Regions from separate parts of the Sedimentisphaera cyanobacteriorum genome, predicted to be linked through region 2. Evidence: riboswitches for the same ligand, from Rfam matches in the RefSeq annotation. Region 2 holds a riboswitch; the other holds the start of a gene.
What was found. Region 2 has a riboswitch for cobalamin ahead of L21SP3_RS03635 (hypothetical protein). Riboswitches for the same ligand answer to the same signal wherever they lie in the genome.
Positions count from the first base shown of each region.

Region 1: it holds a riboswitch for cobalamin, as region 2 does, so the genes downstream of both, L21SP3_RS08500 (PEP-CTERM sorting domain-containing protein) here and L21SP3_RS03635 (hypothetical protein) in region 2, are expected to answer to the same signal.

Region 1 is NZ_CP019633.1:2,085,569-2,090,694, reverse strand. It holds gene L21SP3_RS08510 (prepilin-type N-terminal cleavage/methylation domain-containing protein) at 1-541, opposite strand, end outside; gene L21SP3_RS08505 (hypothetical protein) at 554-2,167, opposite strand; gene L21SP3_RS08500 (PEP-CTERM sorting domain-containing protein) at 2,313-2,945, opposite strand; cobalamin riboswitch at 3,394-3,597, opposite strand; gene istB (IS21-like element helper ATPase IstB) at 3,835-4,620, opposite strand; gene istA (IS21 family transposase) at 4,604-5,126, opposite strand, start outside.
Region 2 is NZ_CP019633.1:937,987-943,112, forward strand. It holds gene L21SP3_RS03625 (HD domain-containing protein) at 1-366, shown strand, start outside; gene L21SP3_RS03630 (trypsin-like peptidase domain-containing protein) at 493-1,917, shown strand; cobalamin riboswitch at 2,016-2,198, shown strand; gene L21SP3_RS03635 (hypothetical protein) at 2,322-3,614, shown strand; gene L21SP3_RS03640 (type II secretion system protein) at 3,670-4,425, shown strand; gene L21SP3_RS03645 (carboxymuconolactone decarboxylase family protein) at 4,479-4,856, opposite strand; gene L21SP3_RS03650 (helix-turn-helix domain-containing protein) at 4,869-5,126, opposite strand, start outside.

The DNA of each region.
Region 1 (5,126 bases), 1.1 Mb from region 2:
TGTCGCCGTACTGGCCGTCGCCGAAGACGGCGCACTCAGCCGGACGGCGGATATCGGTGATCCTCGCTGTTGGGATATATTCGGAAGGTGACCAGCCGCCAACCGGTTCAGCCCAGCCAAGATAGCTGGTGTTGTAGTTGTAGCCGGTATACCTGTCGCCTTCCCACATGGCCGGCCCCTTAAATGAAGGACACTGCTGTATTTTTTCAATGCCCTGGCCTTCCCAGATCAGCCCTGGGGAATAGTCCCAACTGTTAGTTGCCATATTATATCTGCGAGTGAAATCCCAGGCGTAATGTACATAGGGATTGGCATTGGGGCCATAGACATCCAGCAGAGCAGGCGGGAAATGATCGTTATTGTTTGTCTGATACGAGCTAACCGCAATAAGCATCTGACGCATATTGCTCAGACATACAATTCTCCTGGTCATTTCCCTTGCTCGACCAAGCGCCGGCAGGAGAATTGACAGCAGCAGAGCAATTATCGATATTACCACAAGCAACTCGACCAGCGTAAAGCCCTTCTTTTTATAAGGCATCACATTTCTCTCTTATTCACAATCAAATGTGCATTCAAGCCAGTTGTCCGCCAATACAAAGAGATCCTGGTAATCTATGAAATCATCCTCTTCCAGATCCGCTCTGTGTGCCATTACGTCGGTCTGGGCGGAAATATCATCAAGCCAGAATTTCGCAAGCACCGCATAGTCCTGAAAATCAACTCTGAAATCCTGATTGATATCGCCTTCAAGCGGCAGTGGAGCGACAGCAAAAACCTTGAAAATTTCGACATCGGCAACAGTAAGCAGTTTGGCAGAAGCGTCGTAATCAGATGGTGTCAGAACCGCCCAATCCTCGCCGGTCCATTGATAGACCGCCAGATCGTTGGCATCTCCGGTATAGGCATCGCCGACATAAAGGCTCAATTCTCCCAAAGCCCAAGGCTCAACTTCCGGATCAAGAATTACCGCCGCATTGACATCATACGCTGCCAGAAATTTTGCAGGCCCGCCGGGATACTCCGACAGATCGCTCCTTGCCCCCGTTTGAAATGTCAGCGGGTTGTCGGGGTCCATATCCCAAACCGAAACCCTGACAAGCTCTTTAGAATCATCATTTGGATCGACGAAATCCAGCTGACTCAGGCCTACCTCGAGATTAAAGAACGCAACCGACATCTCGTCTCCGAGTTTAACCGGTGCCACATCGGCGGCGGCGCAGATCTCGCCCTGATAATTGTCGGGGTCGCTGAATTTGATATATTTTACCCATTCGAGATAGACGGGGTTTTCATCTTCGTCCACCAGCCAGTCAAGATCAAATGGCGTACCGCCTGCCGAACCGGCGTAGAGTTTGATGGCATCGGCGACTGTCTGATTACCGAAATAGCCGACGATCCACGGGTTGACCGGTTTTGCCCAGTCGAGTTCCTCGCCAATCCACTGGTGATTAACGCTGTCCCACTTATAGGGCTGGGTGGGAAAGAAATTATCCGCTGTAATAGCGATGTCACCCGGCGCCCATGTAAAGGTGTACCACGGACCGTCGAGCGACTGGGCGACGCTGATCGTTACTGGTTCCGAAAAGACCGCGCCCGCTCCGCTGCCCGGAAAAGGCCCGCCGCCGCCAAAAGCCGAGAGTGTGTAGGTATCCATATTGGAATGTTCATAGACCATAATGCCCGTTGCGAAAAATGGATTGCCGTGGACTATAAAATCGATTCCGTAGGGATTGTTCGAGTTGTTGTCGATGATCTCTTCGAATTCGACAACGATCTCCGCTCCGCCTTTGAGTCCGCAGCCGTTATTCGATGTCAAAGCCGAATTGTAAGGTGTGCCGTCAAGTGAGTAATCATTGGTGCCTTTTGACCACGCCGGCCAGACCATATTGATCTCGCGGAAATTGCCGCCCGGCGGGTTCCACACGGTATCATCTCTGTCCAGCGTATTGGGTTTGCCCAGCACGGCAAGCGGACTGTTCCAGAGCGCACTGGAATGAAAAGGCCCGTGCGTCATATTGTCGCCGCTGCCGGGTGCGTACGTTGCGGTTATACCATCCCAGTTAAAGACAACCTTATCCGCCCATATATCCGCCGCCTGTGCCGTACCCGCAACAGGCCCGATCGCCATAAAGACGGCAAATGCTGAAAATATAATTGATCTCATCTTAAAATCCTTCACGATATCGTTGTGAACTTTAAATTATTGTTACATTATTTTGGTTAAAGAAAAATACATTTTTATATGTTTGCCGTTTTTTTTAATGGCGGCGCAGCGTTCAAACTGCGCCGCCGAGAAATACGTCAAAAACTTAAGCGTGCCTTTTCCTTCTAAGCAAAAGTCCGCCCATTCCCAGCAGAGCAAGCGTCGCCGGCTCGGGAACGATCGGCACATCCAGGAAGTATGCGTTGGGGTTCCCGCCGAACCAATCAATCGCGTTGATGCCTTCGAGCTGACCATCCGCAAGCAACTCCTGGTCATATCCGGCCTGATTGGCCTCCCAGTCACCCAATGTGGTCCAACCCCCACTCATCGCACCCCACTGTGCATAGGGATCGTCCGTGCTGGCAAGATTCCAGCTTCCTATTTGATCGGCGTGCGTATGGTTATCGACACCGTCGTTGTAAACGATGTCGTTGAGGAACGCCCCGCCATAACCGGAGCTTACGGTGAATACGCCGTCATCGTGCAATGCGTCAAGCATATCCGATACGTACGCCGTGCCGTCCCAGCGGTAGCCGAACGCGTGCGATTCAGTTTGGTAGGGACCTGAATAGATATTCCAGTCCACGACCAGAATCGACTCGTTTGCCCCGCTGCCAGCCCAACCTTCCACATCCACCCAGACATCCTTGCCGGAACCGCTTTCAAAATAGTACGGCGTCGCAATTGCTGGTGTGACAAAACAGCAGCTAATAACTGCTAAACAAATTAACTTCTTCATGGTTTTCATCTCCTAATCTTTCTTTAGTTCATTAAATTACATTTTCATTCTTTAGTATCATTACCAGACCATCTACATCATCATCACCTCCAATCCAAAGCGTTGAGAGAAATCAGTAATGAGGCACCGAAAACCTGGTTGGGATTTCCAAAGTTTTCCTAAGAGAGGTGATCGCAAGGCAGATTATTGCAATTTTACCTGATTTGACTTACAATGCGTTTGGTAATGGGAAGCCAATTCAGGTTTCTCTCAAGGGGCGTCGGCATCTCACTGTCGGCGCCTCATTTTTCACTTTTTCTCACGTTTTAATCGATTTTACCTTTCAAAATTTCCAAATAAAAAAGCCGCTGCTCCTGCGTAAGGAGCAACGGCTTTTAACCTTCTTTTGTCCATATTATATGTACTAATTTACAATAATCCGGCTTAATGCTGTTCTTTACGCGAGAACTTTACTAAATTCATCGTAACAGGTATTCTGACTCTCATCCTGCCTGACAACACCTTCCCATTCGACTTGAACAGTGGTATAAAGCTGTCAGGGTTCCCGGCTGATGCCGGGTCGGACGATCACAGCGGCGCGACCGTCGCGGATTTTCACCGCGTTCCCTGTAAGTATTTTATCTCAAAACACTTTACCATCCATGATAAATTTTCCAAAGAGCTCAAAGTCGAAGTATATGCCTTGAACTTTAGGATGTCAATATAAAAAATAAAAAGGCAAAATAGTGTTATATTTTAACAGTTATTTGGCTTATCATGCTATAAAGTTCTGCTATTTAGATCTAAGGAAGTCAGCCTTATAAACGGCGGAGTAAAATTGTCCCACCTGGCGGAGCAATTTTGTACCACCTGATTTCTGTATAGCCGGGACCGCCCCGGCTGTCAATCTTCAATTCTCGGCAGCTCTTTTCTGCTGTTTTGCCAGGCGTTTACGGCTCTGATCAAGCCGATAACTACTACCGTTGGCCTCGATGATATGGACCCGGTGCGTGAGCCGATCCAACATCGCCCCGGTGAGCCTCTCGGAGCCGCACACTTCAGTCCAGTTCTCGAACGGAAGGTTGGTCGTCACGATCAGGCTCTGCCGTTCGTAAGCCCGGCTGACGACCTCAAAGAGCAACTCAGAACCGGCTTTGCTGAATGGCACATAGCCCAGTTCATCCAGGATCAGCAGGTCCTGTTTTTGGAGCTGTGTCAGCATTCGCTGCAACTGCCGATCTTCCCGAGCTTCCAGTAACTGTGTCACCAATGCCGTGCATCCGAAGAATCGGACTTTGCAGCCCTGACAACAGGCAGCGAACCCCAGTGCAGTGGCCAGATGGGTCTTGCCCGTTCCGCTGTTGCCGATCAGTAATACATTTTCATATTGATCAATGAACTCGCACCGTAATAACTCCCGGACGAGCGGTTCGTTGACGGACTTCTGTGAGGCAAAGTCAAAGCTGTCAATGGTTTTGAGCAACGGGAACTTCGCTGCCTTGATTCGCCGGTCCATCGCACGCCGCTGCCGGTCGGCAACCTCTTTTTCGCACAGCCGCAGCAGGTAAGTCGGGTAATCACATTTTTCCCGGCTGCAGGATTTGGCCAGCAGCGGATATTCTTTAAGCATGGTCGGAAGTTTCAACTGCTTGAGATGATGTTGCAGCAGCACGGTCGATTTACGCTCTTTTGACATGACAGCCTCCCTGTGTCAGTGAACGATAATCGGCAACTGAGGTCTGACGAACCACAATGTGACGAAGATGGTCCCGCCCGGCAAGGCTGAAGGTCGTAAAGGCATAATCTTCAGCCGTCAGCAGGAACTGCTGCACCGCACAATAACAGTAGATCCGATGATTGAGGGCCTTGCAGATGGCTTTCGATATTTGTCGGATTGAATATTTGTTCAGCAAGAGCAATATCTGGATATATTCCCTGGTGCCGTTTTCACGATTCGCCTCAAGACATCGGCGATACGTGTTAAAACATCTCGGCAGCGACCAATCCTCCAGAGGACGAGCATGATCCAGGGAACCCGGCTTGCGTTCCAAAAGCTCTAAATAGTGCATCGGATCGAATATCTGCCGTTCTCGGTCCCAGCAGCGACGGTGCCTGGCGATGAGCCGGTCCTGTTGATAGACCTCGATAAAGCTGACTGACGCCTTGATCGTCGTCTGATGATGAGCTGAACTTACCGGGACT
Region 2 (5,126 bases):
AATTACAGCGAGAATTTTCTGGTTACCCTCGGAATAAGCAGAAGCGAGGTAACAGACGATTACACCGAAGATGTGCTTCAGGATGTAATCCAGCGAAGACAGGCAGACTACAACAAAGTACAAACTCTAACAGACAGAAAGCTCCTGCAGCTGTGCTGGGTTTACGATTTAAACTTCAGGCAAACATTAGAACTTATGGTAGACGAGGGTTACTTGCAGTTCTTTTTCGATATCCTCCCTCACACTCCCGGCACAATGCAGGCCAAGGAGTCTGTTGCTGAGTATATAGAAAGCAAAGTTTCGGGACTCAGCTCAAGACTTTCGCTAAACAGCGGTGAAACAGGCTCTATTATCAATGCAGATTAAGCATATTTGCTAATTACGAACAAGATTTTTCAGGATGCGTAATTTGATTGTTGTTTTGTTGGGGCTGCTTAGGCAGCGCAAAATTTAACTTTTTTGAATTTAAATAATTAATTGCGAGGTAAAAGAATGAAACGCAGTTTATTTGCAGCAGTTTTAGTTTCGCTGATTGTCCCTTTTTCGGCATTTTCAGCCGGCATGACCGACTCGTTCAGCAAGGTTGTTGAAAAAGTTAATCCGGCAGTGGTTTTTATTGAGGTTACTCAGGAACGTGAAGTGGTAAGCTCACCGTTCAAGGAATTCGACTGGATACCTTGGGATAGAGGACAGAGAGAAGCACCCGAAAAAGAGAAGCAGATCATCAAAGGCAGCGGCAGCGGAGCGATAATAGACGCTGAAAAAGGCTATGTACTCACTGCTGCGCATGTAATCAAGGATGTAGATGCTGCAGTTGTACACCTGCCGGACGGCAGAGAATTTGATGCTATAGATTTTATATACGACACACAAACCGATGTTGGCGTAGTTCAGATTGACACAGAAGGCGAAGACCTGCCGGAAATTTCTTTTGGCGATTCTGACGAAGTGAAAGTTGGAGACTGGGTTCTCGCTATGGGCTCGCCTCTGGGCGAAACACTTGCAAATTCTGTATCGGCCGGGATAGTAAGCGGAAAGGGAAGAAAAAGCGGCATCCTCGGCAAGCTGGGCATTGAAAACTTCATCCAGACCGATGCGGTTATCAACAAAGGAAACAGCGGAGGCCCGCTTGTTAATACAAAAGGCAAGATCATAGGAATCAATTCAAACATCATCTCAAGAACAGGCTTTAATGCAGGGCTCGGCTTTGCGGTACCGAGCAACATTGCCTCGGATGTGGTAGAAAAACTCATCACAGAAGGCGTAATCGTGCGCGGCTGGCTTGGGGTAACAGTATCTCCGCTGGATGCGATAGAAGATGAGGAAATGCTGGAAGATATCCCCGAACGCATCATGGACAGAGGCGGGGCATATATAGTTGATGTGTTAGATGATGGCCCTGCTGACGAGGGAGATATGGAAGCCGGCGATATAGTGCTTTCTATCAACGGCGAAGAGATTAAAGATGCAAGCGAGCTAATTGAGATTATCAGCTCTATGGAGCCGGAAACTGAAGTTGAGATTCAAATCTTAAGAGACGGCGAAAAAGAAGAGCTGGAAGTTGTCCTCGGGATACGCCCGGGCACAGGACGTCAGGACGGAAAAGGCGTAGTTACCGGCAAAGACAGAGAAACCGAATCGTTCAAGAAAATCGGAATCGCTATTGAAAAATACAACGAACAGGGCGAGGAAGACTTCTCCGATGGTGCTGTGGTTAGATACGTCCGTCCGGACTCAATCGCTGAGCAGTTCGGAATTGAAGTGGGCGATCGGATTATGGAAGTAAACGGAAAGAACTTCGATGAAGCCGAAGATTTCCAGGAACTCATTGAAGACGCTGACCTTGAGGACGGGATACTGCTGAATGTAGTAACCAAGAAAGGCAAGGAAAGAAAAGTTTACCTCAAGGAATTCTAACAGAAATTGATTATGAAGCCCATAAGACGCATCGGTTTGAAGCTGATGCGTCTTTTTCTTATTAATCCTTGACATAGCTAAAAAATAATCTAAACTCCAAGCAGTCTTTGAAAATTGAAAATGTGCAATAGTTTAAGGGAACGCAGTGAAAAACTGCGACGGACGCGCCGCTGTGAGCGTTTCGGGTTGCCCGAAGACTGCTTCATTAAGCCACTGCCAAAGGCGGGAAGGCGAAGCAGTTATACGCAAGTCAGAAAACCTTTCTATTGCTTTAATGCTTGTTCTCGCGTTACAGGACAGAGGCATATTAAAACATTATGTGAAAATTGTTTTTAATAAGGCCTTGTTCTCTTTGCGGGAGCAGGGCCTTTTTTATTAACTTTTTCCATAAGGAACGTGTATCTATGAAAAATTTTATTGTAATGTTTTGTCTTTGTTTTGTTGGCGGAGTGCTTGCAGAAGACCCAAACACAGTTGTCTGTGATGAAATCATTGGAAGCGGAAACTCAATCTGCTACCTATCGATCGATTTCGATACAGACCTCAGCAATGATGATGTAACCTACGGCTATATGTTTGAAGCCGGCCAAAGCGTAACAGGGCTCGATGTGATCGATGCGTTAGCTGCTGAGGGTGTGATTGAATGTGATTACACAATTAGCACTTACGGCGCATTTATTACTCGATTCGCAGCGGGCGGAAGAGATTATGAGGCTGTCTGGGGCTCACAGGCTCAGCAATGGTGGGCATACTACACCTCCGAAGACGGGCAGAACTACTCCCAGAGCTTCACAGGAGCGGCTTCGAGAACGCTTTCCGACGGCGATTTCGACAAATGGGTTTATACAATCGAAGGCACAAGTGATTTCGGTATGTGGGTTACCGATACTAACGGAGATTTTGACGGGTCAACCTACAAAAAACCGGAGAATATTACAGGCAAACCGGCAAGCTCTTTCTTTGATTCATGGTCCGGACAAACTCGGCTGACGAAGGTTGTGGAAGCACCTTACGGCGAAAACACCCTGCTTTCTGTCAATGAAGGAGAGTATGCTGTCGTAAAATTTGACCACAAGGTTATGGACGACCCTTCAAACCCATACGGGAAAGATTTCATTCTTTTCGGGAACGCTTTCTACACCTGTGAGTCCGGCTGGGTGGATGATGACAGCGATATGTCTGAGTTTTATACAAGCGGGGGTATCTGGAGCGAAGAAATTACAGTTTCTGTAAGCAAAGACGGAGAGAACTGGTACACCTACAGCTCAGGCCCGTTTGCAGACGGAGAATTCCCCACACAGGGCTTTCACTGGGATCAGGACAAATACGACAGCGAAGGGTATGGCTGGACATCCATTGAGAAAGACTTCACTCAGCCAGTTGACCCATCAATCAAAGACACACTCCTCGACGGAAGCACTGTGGATATTGCAAGCATTATAGATGCTTACGGCACCAGCGGAGGCGGCACCGCATTCGACCTTCAGGAAAGCGGCTTTGACTGGATTAAGTATATAAAAATCGAAGGCAGCGGCGGCGAAATTGATGCAGTTGCTGATGTAACCTACTGCGGCGATGCTCAGCATCCTCAGCCTGCAGGCGATGTTACTGGAGACTGCCGGGTTAACATTGAAGATTTCGCTCAGATGGCAGCAGACTGGATGAGCTGCACTTGGGGCTGCCAAGACCTGCAATAAAAACTCAATTAACATATCTCAGGGAGCGGATACTTATCTGCTCCCTAATATTTATATGAACAGAAGACTAAAAAATCAGGGATTTACGCTCATCGAGCTTTTGACAGTAACAGCTGTTATCGGAATGCTGATTGCATTATTACTTCCAGCTCTGAACAAGGCAAGGCAGGAGGCTAAATCTTCTGTATGCAGGAACAAGCTCAGACAGATGTCCTTAGCTGCCAGCGCTTACAACAACACCTATGACGGCTATTTCCCCCCTGCTTACGACTTCAAGAAAACTGATTCCGGATTTTTAAACATAAACTGGGATTTCATAATAGAAAATTCAACCAAAATTAAACCCGGACTGCTGTGGATGGGAGAAAGTCAGCCCGAGATTCAGCAGTGCCCTTCATTCAAAGGAAATTCCAACACACCGTCAGACATATACACAGGCTACAATTACAATACAAGCTATATAGGCCGAGGGGCGAATGAAACAATAAGCAGACCGGCTAAAATTGAAGAAATAAGCCGCCCTTATCGTTGTGCTGTTTTTGGAGATGGTGAATTTTCCGGCGGGGCTAACAAGTTTATGCGAAGCCCTGAGCCAAGCAGATTCGACAAGTCTTTCAGCGGAAGAAACGCAGGCACGCAAGGTTTCAGGCATAACGGAAAAACCAGCATTGTCTGGGCAGACGGCCACGCAAGCTCACAGCGAAAATGTTTTGCTGAAAGAAGCGATGCAAGCAGAAGCGATATAGAAAACATTGCTGAAGGCACAGGATTTTTGTCCGCAGACAACTCTGCATACAGCCTGAAAAAATAAAAGGCCGCCCAAAAAAAACAGACGGCCTTTATCTAAACAATTATGAAAGGGTCTCAGTCTGCCTTAATATCATGGTTTAAGCCGATAGACTTATTGTAAGTATTGAAAAGGCTCATCATCGAAGCCATCTCTATGGCTGCTGTAATTTCTTCATCAGTTATGCCCTGCTGCTTGGCAAGAGCTCTGTGGGCATCGATGCAGTAGCTGCAACCATTAGCCGCGCTCACAGCAATCGCTATAAGCTCTTTGGTTTTTCCATCCAGCCCAGACCCAGCGGTTTCCATAACCTTCAAAACGCCTTCGAGGAAATTGCCGTTTCTGCCCATAGCCTGAAAGGTTTCGGGCACGAATCCAAAATTCTTTTCCAGATTATTTTGAATCTCGACAGCCTTTTCATCTCCTGTTTTGTTGTAAAGTTTTGTAATAGCCATAAATGTTTCCCTTTATAAATATTGATATTTTAGTACAGCTTTATAAACCCCGTTGAGCCGATCTGAACAGACCTTTGATGGAGGGAAGTCGGTATTGCGAGGCTGAAGCCTAATACTTCCCTCATTTTCATAATATACTCTCTTAAAGGTAGCCTCAAAAGGGTCTTTGAATCTTACGAAGCAGTCATCACCGTTGTTCACAGCTCTTGAAGGCGAGAAGACCACAATATCTCCCTCGGAGTATTCGGGCATCATTGAATCCCCCACCAC